Regions from separate parts of the Paraburkholderia sp. GAS334 genome, predicted to be linked through region 1. Evidence: predicted binding sites of a transcription regulator. Region 1 holds the regulator's gene; the other holds the start of a gene.

Region 1 (11,863 bases):
GCGCGGAGGCTGTCGAGATCCGCAGCGGCATCGAGTGCGGCGAGTTGCGCCCGACGGGTTTCGTGTTCTTCGGGCAGGGTTTCCGGCTGAAGACGGAACTTGCGCGCCATCGAATGCAATGCTTCGAGGCGCTTTTCGACCTGGGCGAGCCGGTCGGGATCGAGCTCGAGCCGCTGCGCGTAATGCGAGAGCGAGTACGACGCTTCCTGCAACTGGATTTCGGCGGGCTCGAGCGCGGCGAGCGCATCGTTCAACGCAGGATCGATTTCGGCAAGATCGCGCACCTTCGAGATGATCGAGCCGAGATGCGTGATCATCGCCTCGTCGGATTCGGACAATGCGCCGAGCGCGGCCTCTACGCCCTCGATCAGGTTCGCCGAGTGCGAGAGCCGGCGATGCTCGGTGTTGACCTCTTCCCATTCGCCGGATTGCGGCGCGAGCTTGTCAAGTTCGGCGAGCTGCCAGGCAAGACGCTCGCGTTCGAGTTGCAGTTCGCGATCGCGTGTCTGGGCTGTTTCCACCGCTTGCGCTGCTTCGCGCCAGCTGCGCCAGGCGCGCGTGACTTTGGCCGCCGTGTCGAGTAGCCCGGCATGCGTGTCGAACAGTTCGCGCTGCGCGTCCGGTCGCATCAGTAACTGGTGCGCGTGCTGCCCGTGAATATCGACGAGCATTTCGCCGACTTCGCGCAGTTGCGCGAGCGTGGCCGCCGTGCCGTTGATGAACGCACGCGAGCGGCCGTTCGCATCGACCACCCGGCGCAGCATGACCGTACTGCCGTGCGCGTCTTCGGCATCGGCGCCGAGCGCCTGCTCGTCGAGCCAGCGTTCGACCTGCGCGTGGGTCGCGAACTCGGCGGTGATGTCGGCGCGTGACTCGCCCGTGCGCACGACGCTCGCATCCGCTCGCGCGCCGAGCGCCAGCGCGAGCGCATCGATCAGGATCGACTTGCCTGCACCTGTTTCACCGGAGAAAACCGTAAAGCCGCTGTCGAATTCAAGATCGAGCGCGGCGACGATCACGAAGTCGCGTATCGAGAGATGGCAAAGCATGGAGTATGGTCTGGTTAGCTGTTTTAGCGGCGAATTCGAAGCGGGCGGCGCGGTTGGGTTGTTGCGCTATTGCGTTCCTGCGCGGTCGCGCATGTCGGTCATCTGGTCATTCGATCGTTCGGTGGCCGGTTCAGGTCTGCGGATCGTCCGCGAGCGACGGGTGTTCGTTCCAGTGGAGCTTTTTGCGCAGCGTCGCGTAATAGCTGTAGCCGACCGGATGCAGGAACGGCACGGTATGGCGCGAACGACGCACATCGATGGTGTCGTTCAGTTCCAGCGCCGTGAACGACTGCATGTCGAAGTTCACGTTCACGTCACGCCCCGAAATGATCTGAATGCTGACCGCTGAATCGTCCGGAATCACGATCGGGCGGTTCGACAGTGCGTGCGGCGCAATCGGCACGAGTACGAGCCCTTGCAGTTCCGGATGCAGGATCGGCCCAGACGACGACAGCGCGTACGCCGTCGAGCCAGTCGGGGTGGCGACGATCAGCCCGTCCGAGCGCTGGTTGTACATGAAGCGCCCGTCGACATAGACGCGCAGTTCCACCATGCCCGAGAAACCGCTCCGGTTGACCACCACGTCGTTGAATGCCAGCGCGTGATAGATCGCCTCGCCGTCACGCATAATGCGGGCCTCGAGCAGCGTTCGTTCTTCGCGCTCGAAAGTGCCCGCGAGCATCTGCGGGACGATTTCCTGCATGTCCGAAATCGGGATGTCCGTGATGAAGCCCAGCCGGCCATGATTGATACCGATCAGCGGCGTGCGATAGGGCGCCAGCTGACGTCCCATGCCGAGCATCGTGCCGTCGCCGCCCAACACCACCGCGACGTCGGCGCGGGCGCCAATCTCGGCGGGACGCAACGCCGGATAGTCGGTCACGCCGATTTCGTGGGCCGTCTCCGCTTCGAACACGACATCGAAGCCGCGCTTTGCAATGCACGAGGCGAGCGCCGTCAGCGGCTCACCGATGCCTGGCGTGTTGCTGCGCCCGACTAGCGCGACGGTCTTGAACTGGCTGGTTACTTGCATGCCGGCATTACACCATAGCTGTGCGTCGAAAAGAACCTTTCCCATTGTGGCCGAAGCGGAGCGGCACGAGGTGCCGCTCCAGGCGCCACCTGCCGGGGCGTCGCGCGGTGAAGGGACCCGCCGCGCGGTATGCGCGGGTTTGTCGTTAGAATGGTGAACCAGTGTTGACAAGCCGACCGGCGGAGTGTCGCTGCGACATCGTACTTCGCGAGGCACAGGTTGCCGCGCGAACCTGTAAATGTCGCGAAACGTTCCGTAATCGCTCCCTGTAGTGCCGCCGTTGAGCTAAAATTTTCCGTCATGCTAGATCCTCGCGCACAAACCCTCCTTAAAACGCTGATCGAGCGCTATATCGCCGAAGGTCAGCCGGTCGGCTCGCGCACGCTTTCCCGCTACTCGGGCCTCGAACTGAGTCCTGCGACCATCCGCAACGTGATGTCGGACCTCGAGGATCTCGGCCTCGTGATCAGCCCGCATACCTCTGCGGGACGCATTCCGACGCCGCGCGGCTACCGCCTTTTCGTCGACACGATGCTCACCGTCGAGTCCGCCGCCGACGAGGAAGCCGTCATGCGCACGGTCAAAACCACGCTTCAGGGCGGCGAGCCGCAAAAGATCGTCGCGGCAGCGGCGAGCGTACTGTCCAGCCTGTCGCAATTCGCGGGTGTCGTGCTTACGCCGCGGCGCAGCCACGTGTTCAAGCAGATCGAATTCATGCGCCTGTCCGACAAGCGCATCCTGCTTATCATCGTAACGCCCGAAGGCGACGTGCAAAACCGCATGATGGCGACGCAGCGCGACTTCTCGCCGTCGCAACTGGTGGAAGCCTCCAATTACATCAACGCGCATTTCGCGGGCCTTTCGTTTGACGAAGTGCGTCGCCGCCTGCGCGACGAAATCGACGAACTGCGCGGCGACATGACAACGTTGATGCACGCAGCCGTCACCGCCAGCACCGACGACACCGACCCCGGCGAGACGGTGCTGATTTCGGGTGAGCGCAATCTGCTCGAGGTCGCCGACCTTTCGTCGGACATGGCGCGGCTGCGCAAGCTTTTCGATGTGTTTGACCAGAAGACCAGCCTCCTTCAGTTGCTCGACGTGTCGAGTCACGCACAAGGCGTGCAGATTTTCATCGGCGGTGAATCGAATCTCGTGCCGATCGAAGAAATGAGCGTCGTGACAGCGCCGTACGAAGTGAACGGCAAGATCGTCGGCACGCTCGGCGTGATCGGGCCGACGCGCATGGCCTACAACCGTGTGATTCCGATCGTCGACATCACCGCACGGCTGCTTTCGATGAGCCTCAGCCAGCAATAGCACAGGGCTCACACCGCTCGTCGCGCATCTCTTGAGACAGATGATGCGCGATGGCGCGCGCTGCGCCAATAGGCCGAATGGCCAGCTATCGGCGGAAAACCGCGCCGCTATAATGGGCTTCACCTGAACCGTTTCCCTGCAGCACGCCACCAGGCCAACTGACTATGCGTTTCGATCTCGAGCGGCCTTCGCAGTCCGCTACGTCACATCGTGTCGCGGTGTTGCTGATCAATCTCGGCACACCGGATGCACCGACGCCTCGCGCCGTGCGCCGCTATCTCGCGCAGTTTCTGTCCGATCCCCGCGTGGTCGAGATTCCGGCTGTGGTCTGGCAGGTGGTTCTGCGTCTGCTGATCCTGCCGTTTCGCGGGCGCGCGTCGGCCAGGAAATACGCGGCCGTGTGGATGCCGGAAGGCTCGCCACTGCGTGTGCATACGGAAAAGCAGGTGGAAGCGCTGCGGCATCTGCTGCATCTGAACGACTATCAGGTGATCGTCGATTATGCGATGCGTTATGGCACGCCGGGCATTCCCGCGATGCTGAACCAGCTGAAACTGTCGGGCGCGGAGCGCGTGCTGCTGGTGCCGATGTATCCGCAGTATTCGTCGTCCACGACAGCCACCGCATTCGACGAGGCCTTCGTCGCCCTTCGGCGCATGCGCAACCAGCCGGAAATCCGCACGGTGCGTCACTATTGCGATCATCCTGCGTACATCGTTGCGCTGGCCGCGCAGGTGCGCCATTACTGGCAGACGCACGGCCATCCGGACTTTGCGAACGGCGACAAGCTCGTACTCAGTTTTCACGGCGTGCCGAAACGCACGCTCGATCTGGGTGATCCGTATCACGAGCAATGCCAGCAGACGGGCGCGCTGCTGATGAACGCGTTGCATCTGTCGCCGGTGGAATGCCGGATTACGTTCCAGTCGCGTTTCGGGCGTGCTGAATGGCTGCAGCCCTACACGGCACCGACATTGAAAGAGCTCGGTCTCGCGGGCGTGCGCCGCGCGGACGTGTTCTGTCCAGGTTTCACCGCCGATTGTCTGGAGACGATCGAGGAAATTGGCCTTGAGGTGCGTGACGAGTTTCTGCACGCGGGCGGCAAGGAATTTCACCGCATCCCTTGCGTCAACGCGTCTTCAGCATGGATCGCGGCGCTGGGCGAGATCGTCGCGCAGCATCTGCAGGGCTGGCCGGTGATCCAGCCGGCGCCTGTGCAGGGAACGGCGGTTGCGCAGGCGTAAAGGGTTGAGAAGGGTTGAGAAGGGTTGAGAAGGGCTGAGAAGGGTTGACACAGGGCGGGGCGTCCCGTCAGGACGGAAGCTTCAATGAACTACAGGATTGACACTGAACCGGGCGCGCGTCTGCGCATCGACAAATGGCTCTGGGCCGCGCGCTTCTTCAAGACGCGCTCGCTGGCGGCGGACGCTGTCGAGAAAGGGCGCGTGCGGATCGGCGGCGCGACGGTGAAACCGTCGAAGGATGTGCGCGTGGGCGACCCGGTCGAAATCCAGATCGAACAGGTTTTATGGCAGGTGGAGGTGCTGGGAATCTGCGACGTGCGGGGTCCGGCAACCATTGCGCAGACGCTCTACGCAGAAACATCCGAAGGCAGGGAAAAGCGATTGCTGGAACAGGAGCGACGCAAGACGTATCGCGAGCCGGCCGCGGCCATGCAAGGACGGCCGACCAAGCGTGACCGGCGCGTTATCGACAAACTTTCAGGTGGGAATTGAACAGGTTTTCCATCGTCTGATGCACACCACCGTATTCGGTCGTGCTTTCGTTGACGGCCCCGGACATACAGATGGTCGTGGTACCCGCGATAAGTACCAGAGCGACCACCGAGATTGCGAAGGTCAGTTTCACGGTACTCCCCTCATAGATGCGGGATTGAAACGGCGATCTGGCTGGGTGGTAAAGCAGTTAAGGCAATGGGTTGCAGCGAAGCTTACACCTGTTAGGGTAAACGTGTCTTTTCGAACGTCTAAGTGGAGTTTAGGACAGTCGCGCATCGGGCTCAATCTCAATCTGATGACGGCCGCGTGATTGTTGTAACGGCCAGTTTCACCGCACGATCCCGGTGCGAATTCGGGCCCTCGCGGCCTTGAAAACGCCAACTCGGGCCCCATCTGCACCGTCGATAAGCGGCGGCTTGTCGTGTTTATGCAACGCCTGTTTGGGCGAGCATGAAATGTAGACGCCGCGATGCCATTTATTTTTTAACCGACTTTCAGCGACATGGAAAACACGCAAGAGAATCCGATCAGCCAGAATCCCACGCCTGCTGACGAAACGGGTCGCACGGCTGCTGATGCTGCTGCTTCGACCCTGCAGCAGGAAAGCCCGGCGCAAGCTGCGCCCGCGGATGCCGCACTGGCCGAAGCGCAGGCAAAGATCGTCGAACTGCAGGAAAGCTTCCTGCGCGCGAAGGCCGAGACGGAAAACGTGCGTCGCCGCGGGCAGGACGATGTCGCCAAGGCGCACAAGTTCGCGATCGAAAGCTTCGCTGAACATCTGCTGCCGGTGCTCGATAGCCTCGAAGCAGCGCTCGCCGACAACTCAGCCGATCTCACGAAGGTGCGCGAAGGTGTCGAGCTCACGCTGCGTCAGTTGACCGGCGCACTGGAAAAGGGTCGCGTCGTCGCTCTGAATCCGGTCGGCGAGAAGTTTGATCCGCATCGTCACCAGGCCATTTCGGTGGTGCCGGCCGATCAGGAAGCGAACACCGTCGTCGCCGTGCTGCAAAAGGGTTATGTGATCGCCGACCGCGTGCTGCGTCCGGCGCTCGTGACCGTCGCGGCGCCGGACGCGGCGTCGAAGTAAGCGGCCGCGATCCGTTGTCAGGCCGCGCGCGAAGCGTAACTGTCATGGCCGGTATCCCCCTCGAAGCCACCGCGTTCGCTGTCTTCGACATACAGGAACTGGGCGCCGATACGCGTTCGACGCCGGCCTTGCATCAGCTGACGACGAACTGGCGGTCGTCTTCTTCCGGGGTTTCGGGTGCTTTTAACTGCGAAATCGCGAAGAAGGCGATGCTGGCGCTACCGGACGCCATCCGTGCGCTCGGGCTCAAGTGGTTTCACAGCAGCGTCTACGCGCACCGCGAACCGGGCCGCCGCTGCATGACGTGCCGACGTGGTTTTTCTTCCATCGTGGCAAGCGTCCGGCCGGGCGACCGGCTGGCATGGCCCTTGGGCAGTTCGAGGCGGCCGTCGCGGCGGCGCGTGAGAAAATCCGGGCCGCCGGAAAGGAAAGCGATGCAGGCGTGTCGGAAATTCGCACCGCGGGCGCAGGCGATTGAGAAAAATTAATGACCGCATTGCATTCAGGGTCTTGAAAACGATGCGGATGCACTCATTTTGAGTGCAGGTATGAATTGAAGGCGAAATGCGCCGCCAGCCTTGAGGGCACAGCGCGTTTTTCGCAGCGATCAAAGTTCAGGAGATCAGGAAAAATGGGCAAAATCATCGGTATTGACCTCGGCACCACGAACTCGTGCGTGGCGATCATGGAAGGCAATTCGGTCAAAGTGATCGAAAACTCGGAAGGCGCGCGCACCACGCCGTCGATCATCGCTTACATGGAAGACGGCGAAATTCTCGTCGGCGCGCCGGCCAAGCGTCAGTCGGTCACGAACCCGAAGAACACGCTGTACGCGGTCAAGCGCCTGATCGGCCGCCGCTTCGAAGAAAAGGAAGTGCAGAAAGACATCGGCCTGATGCCGTACAAGATCATGAAGGCCGATAACGGCGACGCATGGGTCGAAGTGCGCGATCAGAAGCTGGCTCCGCCGCAAATCTCGGCGGAAGTGCTGCGCAAGATGAAGAAGACCGCTGAAGACTACCTCGGCGAGCCGGTCACCGAAGCTGTGATTACGGTTCCCGCGTACTTCAACGACAGCCAGCGCCAGGCTACCAAAGATGCGGGCCGCATCGCCGGTCTGGAAGTGAAGCGGATCATCAACGAACCGACCGCGGCCGCGCTCGCGTTTGGCCTCGACAAGAACGAAAAGGGCGACCGCAAGATCGCCGTGTATGACCTCGGCGGCGGTACGTTCGACGTGTCGATCATCGAAATCGCGGATGTGGACGGCGAAAAGCAGTTCGAAGTGCTGTCGACGAACGGCGATACGTTCCTCGGCGGGGAAGACTTCGACCAGCGCATCATCGATTACATCATCGGCGAGTTCAAGAAGGAGCAGGGCGTCGACCTGTCGAAAGACGTGCTCGCGCTGCAACGCCTGAAGGAATCGGCTGAAAAGGCGAAGATCGAACTGTCGTCGAGCGCTCAGACTGAAATCAACCTGCCGTACATCACGGCCGACGCGTCGGGTCCGAAGCACTTGAACCTGAAAATTACGCGTGCGAAGCTCGAAGCGCTGGTTGAAGAACTGATCGAACGCACGATCGAACCGTGCCGCACGGCCATCAAGGATGCGGGCGTGAAGGTCGGCGAAATCGACGACGTGATTCTCGTCGGCGGTATGACGCGTATGCCGAAGGTGCAGGAAAAGGTGAAGGAGTTCTTCGGCAAGGATCCGCGCCGTGACGTGAACCCGGACGAAGCCGTCGCCGTGGGCGCCGCGATTCAGGGCCAGGTGCTGTCGGGCGACCGTACGGACGTGCTGCTGCTCGACGTGACGCCGCTTTCGCTCGGCATCGAAACGCTCGGCGGCGTGATGACGAAGATGATCAACAAGAACACGACGATCCCGACCAAGCACGCACAGGTCTACTCGACGGCTGACGACAATCAGGGCGCCGTGACGATCAAGGTGTTCCAGGGCGAACGCGAAATGGCAGTGGGCAACAAGCTGCTGGGCGAGTTCAACCTCGAAGGCATTCCGCCGGCACCGCGCGGCGTGCCGCAGATCGAAGTGAGCTTCGACATCGACGCGAACGGCATTTTGCACGTCGGCGCGAAAGACAAGGCGACCGGCAAGGAAAACCGCATCACGATCAAGGCGAACTCCGGTCTGTCCGAAGCCGAAATCGAAAAGATGGTGAAGGATGCGGAAGCGAACGCCGAAGAAGATCACAAGCTGCGTGAACTGGCCGATGCCCGCAATCAGGGCGACGCACTGGTCCACAGCACGAAGAAGGCGCTGACCGAATACGGCGACAAGATCGAAGCCGCCGAGAAGGAAAAGATCGAAACCGCGTTGAAGGAACTCGAAGAGGCGCTGAAGAGCGGTTCGAGCGACAAGGCAGCGATCGAAGCGAAGATCGAAGCGGTGGCAACGTCGTCGCAGAAACTGGGCGAAAAGATGTACGCCGACATGCAGGCCGCCCAGCAAGGTGCGGCAGGCGCCTCCGGTGCAGCAGGCGCGGGTCAGTCGCAAGGCGGCGCGAGCCAGCCGGAAGACGACGTCGTCGACGCCGAGTTCAAGGAAGTGAAGAAAAACTAAGCCGGGTTGAACTTCGACCGCAAGGCTGCGCATCGGGAACGGCGCGCAGCCCGGCTGCAGAACGGTCTGTGCCTGGTTGGGCGCACGACCGCGAGTGAACGATGAGCGCGCCTGGCGAGCCCTTTTGGGCTCGCCGGGCACATTTGTTTTATGGAGGGCGCGGTGTTTGTTCGTTGCAACGGGCAAAAATCGCGGCCGGACGAGTCGCAAGACTCCAGCATTCATAAGGAGCCGCCGCGCCGGATTGCGCGGCTGGCGTTGAACCGAAATGGCGAAACGGGATTACTACGAGGTTCTGGGCGTCGCAAAGAACGCGAGCGACGACGAAATCAAGAAGGCTTATCGCAAGCTCGCGATGAAGCACCACCCCGACCGCAATCCGGGCAACAAGGATGCGGAAGAGCATTTCAAGGAGGTGAAAGAAGCCTATGAAATGCTCTCGGACTCGCAAAAGCGTGCGGCGTATGACCAGTACGGTCACGCAGGCGTCGATCCGAACATGGGCGGAGGTCAGCAGGGTTTTGGCGGTTTTGCCGATGCCTTTGGCGATATCTTCGGCGACATCTTCGGTCAGGCGGCCGGCGGTGCGGCACGTGGCGGTGGCCGTGCCGGCCCGCAGGTGTATCGTGGCGCCGATCTGCGCTACAGCATGGAAATCACGCTCGAGCAGGCCGCGCATGGCTACGACACGCAGATTCGTGTGCCGAGCTGGGTCTCGTGCGAGATCTGTCATGGTTCCGGCGCAAAGCCTGGCACCAAGCCGGAAACGTGCCCGACCTGTAACGGTTCGGGCGCAGTGCGCATGTCGCAGGGTTTCTTTAGCATCCAGCAGACCTGCCCGAAGTGTCATGGCATCGGGACCTACATTCCTGAGCCTTGCACGCACTGCCACGGCGCAGGCAAGACCAAGGAAACCAAGACGCTGGAAGTGAAGATTCCGGCCGGTATCGACGACGGCATGCGTATCCGTTCGGCTGGCAACGGCGAGCCGGGCATCAACGGCGGTCCCTCGGGCGATCTGTACGTCGAGATCCACATCAAGCAGCACACGGTGTTCGAGCGCGACGGCGACGACCTCCATTGCCAGATGCCGATCCCGTTCACGACGGCGGCGCTCGGCGGCGAGATCGAAGTGCCGACGCTAGCGGGCCGCGCGAGCTTCACGGTGCCGGAAGGCACGCAGTCGGGCAAGACATTCCGTCTGCGTAGCAAGGGTATCAAGGGGCTGCGCTCGAGCATTGCGGGTGATCTTTACGTGCACGTGCAGGTGGAGACGCCGGTCAAGCTCACCGAAGGGCAGCGCGAGATTCTGCAACAGTTCGAGAAGTCGCTTGTCGAAGGCGGCGCGCGGCATAGTCCGCAAAGCAAGAGCTGGTTCGATCGGGTGAAGAGCTTCTTCGATTAATGGCAGGCTGAAGTTGGTGGTACCCATGGTGACTGACGAACGCGGCACCGTGTTCGCGTTACTCGACGACTGCGATTCGATTGCAGGACATCGGACGAGCCGTCTGTACACGGGTTTTATGCACGAGCGGGTGTGCGTCGATGCCGCCACGCTCGACACAGTGTGCGATGCTGTCACGGCTGATATGCGCGATGGTTTGCATGCCGTTGTACTCGGCAACTATGAATTCGGCCGGAATCTTGTTCTTGCGGATTGGCTCCGGTCGGAACGGACGCAGCGTGGCGATGCCACGCTGCGTTTTTTATTGTTCGAACGATGCGAAAAGCTGTCGCGCGATGAGGTCGATGCATGGCTCGCCGCGCGGGATGGCGGAGCGGGGCAGCCGTCGATCGCAGGCACAGGCGGCGTGCACGAAAGCGTCGACTATGCGGAATTCGAACAGGCCATCGCCGGCGTTCATGAAGCGCTTCGTGCCGGGGATTCGTATCAGGTCAACTACACTTACCGGCTCGGTTTCGACGTGTTCGGCGCGCCGCTCGCGCTGTATCGGCGGCTACGGGCGCGTCAGCGGGTGCGCTACGGTGCGCTGATCGCATTGTCCGACGATCGGTGGGTGCTGTCGTGTTCACCGGAGCTCTTTGTCGAGAAAGAAGGCCGGACGCTGCATGCGCGGCCGATGAAAGGCACGGCGCCGCGTTCCGCCGACGCCGAAGCCGATCGCCGTCTCGCCGAATTCCTCGCGAACGACCCGAAGAATCGTGCCGAAAACGTGATGATCGTCGATCTGCTGCGCAACGACCTGTCGCGGGTCGCGGAAACGGGGTCGGTGAAGGTGCCGGCACTCTTCTCCGTCGAGCCGTATGCGTCGGTGTGGCAGATGACATCGACGGTCGAAGCGCAACTGCGGGCGCACACGTCCTTCGCTGACATCATCCGCGCGCTGTTTCCGTGCGGCTCGATTACCGGTGCGCCGAAGCATCGCACGATGCAGCTGATCGACGCGCTCGAAAGCACGCCGCGCGGTCTTTATACCGGCGCGATCGGCTGGCTCGATGCGCCGCCCGCCATGGATGGAACGCGCGAGAAAGATGACGCGTGCGGCGACTTCTGTCTCTCGGTCGCGATTCGCACGTTGACGCTCGATGCGCCGGCGCCGGTTGCTACCGGTCTGCGGCGTGGCACGCTCGGCATCGGCGCGGGGATCGTCCTCGATAGCGTCGCTGCCGACGAATACGCGGAGTGTCGATTGAAAGCACGCTTTCTGACGGAAGCCGACCCCGGCTTCCAGCTGTTCGAGACCATGTACGCGACCCGCGAAAATGGCGTGCGTCATGTGGGTCGGCATATCGCGCGCATCAGTGCGAGTGCGACGTACCTCGGGTTTGGTTTCGATGAAGCAGCAGTGCGTGAACAGATCAGAGCGCAGTGCACGCAACTAACTGCAGAAACGCCACACCGCATGCGTCTTGCGGTCGACAAGTGCGGCTCAACGCATCTAACAGCCGCACCGCTGGCGCCACTACAGGGTGACGTGGTGGACGTGCTGTTTGCGCCGGATTACGGCTACGCCCCGACCGAGGCGGGTGATGTGCTGCTGCATCATAAAACCACGCGTCGCGCGGAATACGATCGGGCGTGGCATGAAG
Region 2 (11,863 bases), on a different contig from region 1:
GTTGTCGATGTGACCGACTTTCGAGGCCGGATGAATCGGGCCGAGCGGCGCTGAATGATCGAAACCCTTCGCGGTATCCCACGGGCGGCCGAGTTTTTTCGCCTCGGCCTGCAGGTCGCGGCGTGTCATGTCGAGCCCGAGCGCATAGCCATAGACATGCTCGAGCGCGCGCCCAGCGGGAATATCCTTGCCCGCCTTGCCGATTGCAGCGACGAGTTCCATCTCGAAGTGCACGTTCTTCGACTGCGACGGATACGGGAAGCTGCCGGTTTCGCCCGGCGCGACGTACACGACGGCGTCGGCCGGCTTGCAGAAGAAGAACGGCGGCTCGCGGTCGGGATCGTGCCCCATCTCGCGCGCATGCGCCGCGTAGTTGCGACCCACGCAATAAATCCGGCGCACCGCAAACTGCTCGCTGACTCCGACAACAGGCACCGCGACAACCGGCGCCGGCGCAAACACGTAACTCATCCTGTTCTCCGTTTTTTGTGGGATGCCGCGCAGGCGGCGACTAAACGATAAGTGTAACGCGCATGCACAATCTTGCTGGATCGCGACAGATGCGATACTGGAGGCCTTTACCGTCCCGTCGGCCCACCGCGAGCGCGCGTTTGTCCGTTTGTGTGTCCGCCCGCGCCGCCGAAACTTCCGCACCACGCCCTATCCGATGATCGAATCTCCCGACACCACGACCGCCGTCCTCCCGTGCGCCCGTTTCATCAAGGAAATCGGCCGCGGGCCGAACGGCGCCCGCGCGCTCTCCGCCGAAGATACGCACACGCTGTATAGCGCGATGCTCGACGGCCGCGTCTCCGACCTCGAGCTTGGCGCAGTGCTGCTCGCGTACCGCGTGAAAGGCGAAAGCGCTGACGAACTGGCGGCGATGCTGTCGGCGGCGCACACGTCGTTCGAGCCGGTTCGCGTGACGCACGATGCGTATCAGGCAGTGTCGATCCCGAGCTACAACGGCGCGCGCAAACAGGCAAACCTGGTGCCGTTGCTGGCGCTGCTGCTGGCCCGCGAAGGCGTGCCGGTGCTGGTGCATGGTGTGACTGAAGACCCCGGCCGTGTGACGAGCGCCGAGATTTTCGCGCATCTGGGCGTCGATCACGCGCCGACCCACGCGGCCATCGAAGATGCGCTGGCCGCCCGCCGCCTTGCGTTTTCGCCGATCGCGACACTCGCGCCCAAGCTCGCGCGGCTGCTGGCGCTGCGCCGGCGGATGGGTGTGCGTAATTCGACGCACACGCTCGTCAAGATCCTGCAGCCGTTCGAGCCGTACGGGCTGCGTCTCGTGAACTACACGCATCCGCCGTATCGCGAGAGCCTTACGCAACTGTTCGCTGCGCATCCCGACGCGGCCGTCGGCGGCGCGCTGCTCGCGCGCGGCACGGAAGGCGAGGCCGTCGCGGACACGCGGCGTCAGGTGCAGATCGACTGGTTGCACGACGGCGCGTGCGAAACAGTCGTCGCCGCTGAGCGCTCATCGCCGGATGCGCCCGAAGTGCCGCTGCCGGAAGCCCGCGACGCGGCGACCACAGCGGCATGGATCGAAGCTGTGATGCGTGGCGAAGTGCCCGTTCCGCTGGCAATTTCCCGTCAGGTCGAGCTGATCACCGAAATCGCGAAACGAGCCGCCTGACAGGGGCTGGCGCGGGTTTGAGAGACGCTTCCTGTACTCCTGAACCTGCGAATCCGAACATCGCCGGTTGACAGGGTCCCGCACCCTGACATACAGTCACCGGATGCGTTCCCTTCCGAACACCCTCCGAATTACCCTCAGCCGCCTACCGCGGCTTCTATCGCTACGTCTAGCGTAAGTCAGGCGTAGCACCGCGCATCCAGTTTCACAGCGCGGTCCTCCAGCAGTTCCGCAGTTTCAGCTTCACCCCAGATCCGCCGTACCTCTTACAACCTGTCGTCAGTGTTCGTCCGTTTATCCTTCGGATGAATCGCGAGGTCAAAATGCACGTTGCATGGGCACAAGCCATCGCCGTCAACAGCGTCATCATTGCGATGACCTTCTTCGTTCGCGCCCGTTCGTTGCTACCGCCAGCCACCGGCTGGCGGACCGTGCCCCTAAGGGAAGCGCGCCGCTAGTGCAGCTCGCCGCCGCTACATCCCTTTACACGCAGACACACACGAACACGACACAACGAACGAGGTTCACCATGTTGCGCAACCCTGCTGAGAAGTACCGCCCTTTTCCCGCCGTCCGCCTGACCGGCCGTAAATGGCCGAGCCGCACGATCGAGCGTGCGCCGGTCTGGATGAGCACCGATCTGCGCGATGGCAACCAGTCGCTGATCGAGCCGATGAGCATCGCGCAGAAGCTCGAATTCTTCGAGACGCTGGTGGCCATTGGCTTCAAGGAAATCGAAGTCGGCTTTCCGTCGGCTTCGCAGACCGACTTCGATTTCGTTCGCAAGCTCATCGACGAAAACCGCATTCCCGACGATGTGACCATCGAAGTGCTCGTGCAGTCGCGCGAAGAACTGATCGCGCGCACGTTCGAGGCGCTCGAAGGCACGCCGCGCGCGATCGTGCATCTTTACAACGCGATCGCGCCGTCGTTCCGCAAGATCGTGTTCAACCAGTCGAAGGACGAGGTGAAGGCGCTGGCAGTGGAAGGCACGCGGATCATCCGCCAGTACGCCGACGCGCGCCCGCAGACCCACTGGATCTACCAGTATTCGCCGGAAACGTTCAGCATGACCGAGCTTACCTTCGCGCGCGAAGTGTGCGACGCGGTCGCGCAGACGTGGCGTCCGACGCGCGATCACAAGATGATCGTCAACCTCCCCGCGACGGTCGAAGCGGCCACGCCGAACGTGTTCGCCGACCAGATCGAATGGATGGACCGCAACCTCGGCTATCGCGACAGCATCGTGCTCTCGGTGCATCCGCATAACGACCGCGGCACGGCTGTCGCCGCCGCAGAACTTGCGTTGATGGCGGGTGCCGATCGCGTCGAAGGCTGTCTTTTCGGCAACGGCGAGCGCACCGGCAACGTCGATATCGTCACGCTCGCGATGAACCTGTACACGCAGGGCGTCGATCCGGGCCTCGATTTCTCCGATATCGACGCGGTGCGTCGCGTCGTTGAACGCTGCAACCAGATTCCGGTACATCCGCGCCATCCGTACGCGGGCGATCTCGTGTTCACGGCGTTCTCCGGCTCGCATCAGGACGCGATCCGCAAGGGTTTCGCCCAGCAGGCGCCCGACGCCGTCTGGGAAGTGCCGTATCTGCCGATCGATCCGGCCGATCTCGGCCGCAGCTACGACGCGGTCATCCGCGTAAACAGCCAGTCCGGCAAGGGCGGCTCGACGTATCTGCTGGAGCGCGGTATGGGCTTCACGCCGCCGCGTCGCGTGCAGATCGAGTTCAGCCACGCCGTGCAGACGGTCGCGGATCAATCCGGCGTCGAAGTCACCGGCGACGCGATCTGTGCGCTCTTCGCACGGGAATACTTCGATACGGACGGCCCGGCGGCGCGCGTCACCGCGTCGACCGTACGCTGGGAGAACCGCGACGTGAACGTCGTCGGATCGGCTGATGCACGCGCCGAAAGCGGCGGCGAATCGCACGCGCAGTCTGTGGCACGGGCGATGACGACGGCCGCGGGTCAGTCGATCGAAATCACGTCGTATGAAAGCCTGCGGACGACGGACGGCCGCGTCGCGGCGTTTGTCGGCTGCCGCGTCGACGAGCAGCCGGTACGGTACGGCGTTGGCGTGAGCGAGGACGATGCGACTGCGGTCGTCGATGCGGTCGTCAGCGGTGTCAACCGCGCGGTATGGGCGCCGGTCGACCGGCGGGTCGCAGCGTAGGCGTAGAGGTTAGCGTCAGAAAAAACGGCTGACACGCGACACACCCAGTGCCGAAGCGTCGAAACATGACGCAACGTCACGCGTAACGCGCCCAGGCGGCTCACAAGGCGGCCTGGCGATGGAACCTACCGGGTTCACTCGATCGCGCAGCGCGTCGCCTGCCAGGCGATCAGACGCCAGCGGCCCGCTTCCTGCGTCTGGATCGCCGTGTACGCGATCGGAAAGAGCAGCGCGCCATTGTTCGCTTCCATCTCGATCAGCGCGCGGCCCGTGACAACGCAGGTCTCATTGCCCACCGCGATCACGTCCTGCGACTGGATCTCGATCTGACGGTAACGACGGCGGCCGGCCGTGATGGCGTCGATGAACTGCTGCTTCGACTCGCGCTTGCCGTTCGTATGGACGTAGATCACGTTGTCCGACAGCAGCGTGTCGAGCAGTTCACCGTTGCCGTCGACCATCGCGCGAAAGCGGTCCCGCTCCAGCCCGCGAATCGCCTCGATCACTTTTGCCGCCATCGCTCAGCCCCCTTGCATCGAAGGGCGCCGCGCGCGGCAACGCCGATCGTCAGAAGTTGTATTGCAGATATAGCTGGGTGAAATTTATACCAGGATTCGGCTCTTTGATACCGGCGTTCGACATATGCTGGAAACGAAATCCCGCCGCGTACTGCTGACGGTCGCCAAACTGGGCGCCGACGCCCGCCATATCCGCGAACTGAAACGCCGTCGATAGCGTGTACGAGCGGGAAATCGTCGGACTGGTCAGCACACGCACGCCGACGCCCGCCTCGATAAACGGCCGGAACCAGCCTGAACCCTTGATGAAGCGGATCACCGGCGTGACGCCGAGTTCGCCGGTGTTTTTGTGGACGTCGCCCTCACTGCTGTGCCACCACGCGACGTGCGCCTCGCCGATCAGCGAAAAATGCCACCCGCCGATCTCCCACCACGTCAGATCCGGATCCCAGACAACGCCGAGATCAAGCTTGTTGACGTGATGATCGGCCATCCCGCCCGCAACCTGAACCCCGAACTGATCCGCGGCGGCCAGCCCCGAAAAGGTCAGGAGCCCCAGAACGAACGCGCATCGAAGCGCCGGGCCGAGACTTGAGTTTTTCTTTTTCATTGAACACCCTCTGCCCAATCTTCAGGGTCGCCGCGAGGCGGTTGCCAACGTTTTCGAGATAAGCCGGTTAAAAAAGAACCTTATCCAAGAGAAGGGATTGACGCAAATAGTTCCTTTAGATATGACGAAAACCGGTCGTTCTATCGCGTTCTCTGCCGCGACGGGTAAATTGTACGGGCCAAGCAAAGTTTTTGCAGTTGGCGTATCATGCTATTGAACATGAAGTTTCGATAGGATTTACGGAACTCTCAAGTCCCTACGGCCTCTAAGTATTAGCACTCCTGTTACCAGAGTGCTAACATCCACGGGAGTCGTTTTCTGACTGAGCTTTTGGTTGATTCCATAGGAGTTTCTTACGTGAGCAATGCACTGACCCTTCCGAGTACTCTGAGCCCGTCGTCGGCTAAGGCCGCTCCGGCAGGTGCACTGGCGCTCGCGCATTCTTCATTGCTGCCCGGCCAGCTGGGCAATATCGACGCCTACATCCAGGCCGTTAACCGGATTCCGATGCTGACGCCGGCGGAAGAACGCCAGTTCGCCACCGAATTTCGCGAGCAGAACGATCTTGGTTCCGCCCGCCGTCTGGTACTGTCGCACCTGCGCCTTGTCGTGTCGATCGCGCGTAACTACCTGGGCTATGGCCTGCCGCATGCAGACCTGATCCAGGAAGGCAACATCGGCCTGATGAAGGCCGTGAAGCGCTTCGATCCGTCGCAGAACGTGCGTCTGGTTTCGTACGCGATGCACTGGATCAAGGCCGAGATCCACGAATACATCCTGCGCAACTGGCGCATGGTGAAGGTTGCCACCACCAAGGCGCAGCGCAAGCTGTTCTTCAACCTGCGCAGCCACAAGCAGGGTTTCCAGGCGTTCACGCCGGAGGAAATCGAAGGCCTCGCGACTGAACTGAACGTGAAGCGCGAAGAAGTGGCCGAGATGGAAACGCGTCTGTCCGGTGGCGATATCGCGCTGGAAGGTCAGGTCGAGGACGGTGAAGAAGCGTATTCGCCGATCGCGTGGCTCGCCGATTCGCACAACGAGCCGACGGCCGTACTCGCCGCACGTCAGCGCGACAAGCTGCACAGCGACGGCATCGCCAGTGCGCTCGAAGCGCTCGACGCCCGCAGCCGCCGCATCATCGAGGCACGCTGGCTGAAGGTCGAAGACGACGGTTCGGGTGGGTCGACGCTGCACGAACTCGCTGATGAGTTCGGCGTGTCGGCGGAACGTATCCGTCAGATCGAGGCGAGCGCGATGAAGAAAATGCGCGGCGCTTTGAGCGAATACGCGTAACGCGCCAGCCGGTTTGTTCGGCACATGTAGTACACCAGGCCCTGCCTTCGAAAGATGGCGGGGCTTTTTCTTGTCTGCCTCTCAATTCCCGAGCCATTTCCGGGACAGTCGCGCCCTTTTAGTTGACGCAACGCAAAGAGCGCGGTGATACTGGTTTCGCGGGTTCGCCTTCGCGACCGTATGCCGCAGCGTGGAACGCCCGCGTCGACTGGCCCGCTCCTAGAATTCCGTTATGCATTGCCTGGCCGCGCCATGCGGCCCGACCGGCATTCCTCTCATGGAGCCGTCATCGACCGATCATGACCATAACGCTGAATCACAGGACCCCCGCTGCTCACCGAAGCCTGCGCGCGCGTTGCACCGCATGGGCGCGCGGCCCGACCTTCGCACGCGACATCGTCATCGTGCTCGCGATCAAGTTCGCGCTGCTGATGATCCTCAAATACGCATTCTTCAATCATCCGCAGGCGGAGCACATGTCGCTGCCGCCCGCGGTCGTCGCGCAGGCGCTACTCGCCATTCCCGCATCGCATCCGTCTCAAGGTGATACTCATGCCCGCTAGCGAAGTCGTCGATCTTTCGCGCTTACAGTTCGCCGTTACGGCGCTCTACCATTTCCTGTTCGTACCGCTGACGCTCGGCCTTTCGTGGCTGCTCGTCATCATGGAGTCGGTCTACGTGATGACCGGCAAGCAGATCTACAAGGACATGACCCAGTTCTGGGGCAAGCTCTTTGGGATCAACTTCGCGATGGGTGTCACGACCGGGCTCACGCTCGAGTTCCAGTTCGGCACGAACTGGTCGTACTACTCGCATTACGTCGGCGATATTTTCGGCGTGCCGCTGGCCGTCGAAGGGCTGATGGCGTTCTTTCTGGAGTCGACCTTTGTCGGCCTGTTTTTCTTCGGCTGGAACCGGTTGTCCAGAGTGCAGCATCTGACCGTCACGTTCCTCGTCGCGCTCGGGTCGAACCTGTCGGCGCTGTGGATTCTGGTCGCGAACGGCTGGATGAACAATCCGGTCGGCGCCCACTTCAACTACGAAACGATGCGGATGGAACTGTCGAGCATCTTCGACGTGCTGTTCAATCCGGTCGCGCAGGTGAAGTTCGTCCACACGGTGTCGGCGGGTTATGTGACAGCGTCGATGTTCGTGCTCGGTGTGTCGTCGTGGTATCTGCTGAAGCGTCGCGATACAGAATTTGCACTGCGTTCGTTTGCGATCGCGGCAGGCTTTGGTCTCGCGTCGACGATATGCGTGATCGTGCTCGGCGACGAATCCGGCTATCGTACGGGTGAAGTTCAGCAGGTCAAACTTGCTGCCATTGAATCAGAATGGGAAACGGCGCCCGCGCCTGCACCGTTCACGATCTTCGGTATTCCGAACCAGCAGGAAGAGCGAACCGACTATGCGATCCGGGTACCGTACGCACTCGGCATCATCGCGACCCGTTCGCTCGATGAACCGGTGCTTGGCCTGAAAGACCTGATGGCGCATAGCGAAACGCGCATCAGGAATGGCATGCTCGCGTACGGCGCGTTGCAGCAGCTAAAAAGCGGCGACGACACCGACGAAGCCCGCGCGACGTTCGACGCGCACAAGGCCGACCTCGGCTACGGCCTGATGCTCAAGCAGTTCACGACCAACGTCACTGACGCCACGCCTGATCAGATCAGGCAGGCCGCTAAGAAGACGATCCCGCCCGTCGCGCCGGTGTTCTTCTCGTTCCGCCTGATGGTCGGCCTCGGCATCCTGTTCCTCGCGACGTTCGTGCTCGCGTTCTGGTTCTGCGCGCAACGCTCGCTGCTGCTCGACAAACGCCGCTGGTTCCTGCGCTGGGCCGTGTGGGCGATCCCATTGCCGTGGCTTGCGGCCGAGTTCGGCTGGATCGTCGCTGAAGTGGGCCGTCAACCGTGGACCATCGCGGGCATTCTACCGACGTCGCTGTCCGCTTCGAGCCTGCAGCCCAGCGATCTGTATCTGAGCCTCGCCGGTTTCGTGGTGTTCTACACGGCGCTCTTCATCATCGAGATCATGCTGATGTTCAAGTACGCGCGTCTGGGTCCGTCGTCGCTGCACACGGGCCGCTATCACCACGAGCAGGACACGCTGGCGCCGGCACTGGCTGGCAAGCCCACTGCGTAATTCACCACCAATCTGTTCAACGGGAAAATTCATCATGGATTACGCAACCCTCAAACTGGTCTGGTGGGTGCTGATCGGCGTGCTACTGATCGGCTTCGCGCTCACTGACGGCTTCGACATGGGCGCGGCGATCCTGCTGCCCTTCATCGGCAAGACCGACGGCGAGCGACGCATCGTTGTGAACACGGTCGGCGCCACGTGGGAAGGCAATCAGGTCTGGCTCATCACGGCAGGCGGCGCGATGTTCGCGGCCTGGCCGCTGGTGTACGCGGCATCGTTCTCCGGTTTCTATTTCGCGATGCTGCTTGTCCTGTTCGCGCTGTTCTTCCGGCCGGTCGGCTTCGACTATCGCAACAAGCGCGAGGATCCGCGCTGGCGCACGGCGTGGGACTGGGCTCTGTTCGTCGGTGGCTTCGTGCCGGCACTCGTGTTCGGCGTCGCGTTCGGCAACCTGCTGCAAGGCGTGCCCTTCGAGTTCGATACCGATCTGCGCGTGACGTATCACGGCGGCTTCTTCGCGCTGCTCAATCCGTTCGCGCTGGTGTGCGGGCTTGTCAGCGTGTCGATGCTCGCGGCGCACGGCGCGGCGTTCGTCAAGATGAAATCGGATGGCATCGTGGCGCGACGCGCGTCGGTGGCGCTGCGCATTACGTCGCTGGCAGCCGTTGCGCTGTTCCTGATCGCCGGCCTGCTGATCGCGACCTTGATCGGCGGCTATCAGATCGTCGATGCCGCACCGCTCGATACCGTCGCCAATCCGCTCCTGAAGAGCGTGATCGGCGCACCTGGACTGTGGCTGACCAACTACTCGACGTATCCATGGATGATCGCGGCGCCGGTCGTCGGCATTGTCGGCGGCGTGCTCGCGCTGGCGCTGGCCAGTTCGCGCTTCGAGAAGACCGCGTTTGTCTCGACCGGGTTGATGATCATTGGTGTGATCCTGACGGCGGGTTTCTCGATGTTTCCCTTCATCATGCCTTCGTCGCTCGACAATCGCAGCAGCCTCACCGTCTGGGATTCGACGTCGAGCCAGATGACGCTTCAGATCATGCTGATTGCCGTCATTATTTTCCTGCCGCTGATCCTGATCTACACGAGCTGGGTGTATCGCGTGATGCGCGGCAAGGTGACAGCGAAAGCGATCGAAGAAAACACCCATTCGTTGTATTGAACATCAACGCGGCGCTCGCGTCGAAACGGGCGTCGTCCGGAACGGATTCGAAGGAGCTTGTGATGTGGTATTTCAGCTGGATTCTCGGCATCGGTGTGGCACTCGCGTTCGGCATCATTAACGTGATGTGGTTTGAAGCGCGGCGTCCTGTGACGGCAGCAGTGGCGGCTGCAACGAAGCACGGTCAGGACTCGCATACGTCTTCGCGAGCGGATTGAACGCGAGTTTGTTGTCCGCGTCCGCATCGCAGGCCCGGATGCGGAAACCGGAACTCGACAACGCGGAAAAACCGAACCGTAAACGAAAGAGCGGCGCCCACAAAAAAGGCGCCGCTCTTTTCATTTCATCAGCTTAAAGCTTAACGCTTAAACCTTAGGCAGGCTCTACCGCTGCTCCGCCCGTTGCCGGCAGACGCGTCGCCAGTTGCTGCGCGTAGCGCGCTGCAGCCTGGCCGACGACGATGTGGAACGTATCGTCCGTCACCCATGCAACGTCCAGCGCGTTCAGACGCTGACCATCCACCGCCAATGCATCGCGCACCACGACACGCAGACGTGTCGCTGCGACGGCGTCGATCGAGACGACATTGCCCGCGCCACCAAACACAGCCAGCCAGCGCGCCGGATCCGGATCCAGCGGACCGCCTTCCGCCGCAACGCCGCCCGAAGCGGCTACAACCGGTGCAGCCACGGCAGCCGGCTTCACTTCCAGAGCACCACCCTGATCGATCGTCGTGCGGATTTCGTCGGCGATCATGTCCGCTTCCGGTCCGATGATGACCTGCACGTTGGTCGCGCCGCGCTTCAGCACGCCGCGCGCGCCGACAGTCTTCAAATCCGCTTCCGATACCTGGTTCGAATCCACCACCGACAGACGCAGACGCGTCGTGCATGCATCGACGAGCGTCAGGTTCGACGCGCCACCCAGAGCGGCGATGTAACGTTGCGCGCGCGTCGCGGCAACACCCGCTGCGGGAGCCGCAAGACCGCCCGACGACGTTTCCACTTCACCGTCCGCATCGGCCGTAACGGGTTCGCGACCCGGTGTCGCCATGTTGAACTTGCGGATGAAGAAGCGGAACAGGCCGTAGTACACCACCGAGTACACGATGCCGATCGGAATCGCCATCCAGCCCTTCGTCGACAGACCGTAGTTCAGCACGTAGTCGATCGCGCCCGCCGAGAACGTGAAGCCGAGGTGAATGCCGAGCGCCGAGCAGATCGCGAGCGCGAGGCCCGTCAGCAGCGCGTGGATCACATACAGCACCGGCGCGAGGAACATGAAGCTGAATTCGATCGGCTCCGTCACGCCCGTCAGGAACGAGGTGAGCGCCATCGAGAACAGCAGGCCGCCCACCAGCGCGCGGCGTTCCTTCGGTGCTTCATGGAACATCGCGAGACACGCAGCCGGCAGACCGAACATCATGACCGGGAAGAAGCCCGTCATGAACGTTCCGGCCGTCGGATCGCCTGCGAAGAAGCGATGCAGGTCGCCCGTCACCGCCGCGCCGCCCGGCGGCGTGAACGAGCCGAATACGAACCACGTCAGCGAATTCAGGATGTGGTGCAGACCGGTGACCAGCAGCAGACGGTTCAGCACGCCGAATACGAACGCGCCGATTGCGCCTGCGGTTGTCAGCCAGTGGCCGGCCAGGTCGATGACGGCCTGAACCGGCGCCCACGCATAGCCGAACACGATGCCTATCGCCAGACAGACAACCCCGGTGACAATCGGCACGAAGCGTTTCCCTCCGAAGAACGCGAGGTAGTCGGGCAGCTTGATGTCCTTGTACCGGTTGTACAGCAGCCCCGCGACGATACCCGCCACGATCCCCGACAGCACGCCCATGTTGAGCTTGTCGTTGATGTCCTTCATCACGGCGATCTCGATGAGATAGCCGATTGCACCTGCCAGCGCCGCGACGCCGTTGTTGTCCTTCGCGAAACCGACTGCCACGCCGATTGCAAACAGCAGCGGCAGGTTGTCGAAAATCGCGCCGCCAGCGTCGGCAATCATCTTGATGTTGAACACATCGGGCTGGCCGAGGCGCAGCAGCAGGCCGGCAACCGGCAGCACTGCAATCGGCAGCATCAGCGCGCGACCGAGGCGCTGAATCTTCAGAAACGGATTCCCATCCATTGATATCTCCAATTCCCTTCGTTGAGTCGAGGTCGTAGTTATTGCCTACGTCATTGCATTACGTCTTTTGCGTCTTCGTGTTGCGAAGGCTGTCGCGGACTGTATGGGGTTCAGTCCTGTGGCCAGACTTCGCGGCTCACTGCCCTTACCGCCT

What was found. The regulator HrcA, encoded in region 1, represses chaperone genes, less so after heat shock. The targets are predictions, from matches to a motif close to TTAGCACTCNNNNNNNNNGAGTGCTAA.
Region 2: a site for HrcA is predicted at 5,234-5,260, ahead of rpoH (RNA polymerase sigma factor RpoH). Genes of this name have one in related genera too.

Annotation. Positions count from the first base shown of each region.
Region 1 is NZ_JBNDMO010000003.1:230,414-242,276, reverse strand. It holds gene recN (DNA repair protein RecN) at 1-1,049, opposite strand, end outside; gene P3T21_RS07990 (NAD kinase) at 1,180-2,127, opposite strand; gene hrcA (heat-inducible transcriptional repressor HrcA) at 2,383-3,402, shown strand; gene hemH (ferrochelatase) at 3,567-4,646, shown strand; gene P3T21_RS07975 (RNA-binding S4 domain-containing protein) at 4,731-5,138, shown strand; gene grpE (nucleotide exchange factor GrpE) at 5,644-6,228, shown strand; partial or broken gene P3T21_RS07965 (thioredoxin family protein) at 6,273-6,706, shown strand; gene dnaK (molecular chaperone DnaK) at 6,860-8,812, shown strand; gene dnaJ (molecular chaperone DnaJ) at 9,081-10,217, shown strand; gene pabB (aminodeoxychorismate synthase component I) at 10,243-11,863, shown strand, end outside.
Region 2 is NZ_JBNDMO010000002.1:405,145-417,007, forward strand. It holds gene P3T21_RS05225 (fumarylacetoacetate hydrolase family protein) at 1-471, opposite strand, end outside; gene ybiB (DNA-binding protein YbiB) at 668-1,642, shown strand; gene leuA (2-isopropylmalate synthase) at 2,172-3,833, shown strand; gene P3T21_RS05240 (nuclear transport factor 2 family protein) at 3,968-4,351, opposite strand; gene P3T21_RS05245 (acyloxyacyl hydrolase) at 4,401-4,961, opposite strand; gene rpoH (RNA polymerase sigma factor RpoH) at 5,319-6,254, shown strand; gene cydP (cytochrome oxidase putative small subunit CydP) at 6,554-6,817, shown strand; gene P3T21_RS05260 (cytochrome ubiquinol oxidase subunit I) at 6,807-8,399, shown strand; gene cydB (cytochrome d ubiquinol oxidase subunit II) at 8,434-9,570, shown strand; partial or broken gene cydX (cytochrome bd-I oxidase subunit CydX) at 9,633-9,716, shown strand; gene nagE (N-acetylglucosamine-specific PTS transporter subunit IIBC) at 9,943-11,709, opposite strand; gene ptsP (phosphoenolpyruvate--protein phosphotransferase) at 11,820-11,863, opposite strand, start outside.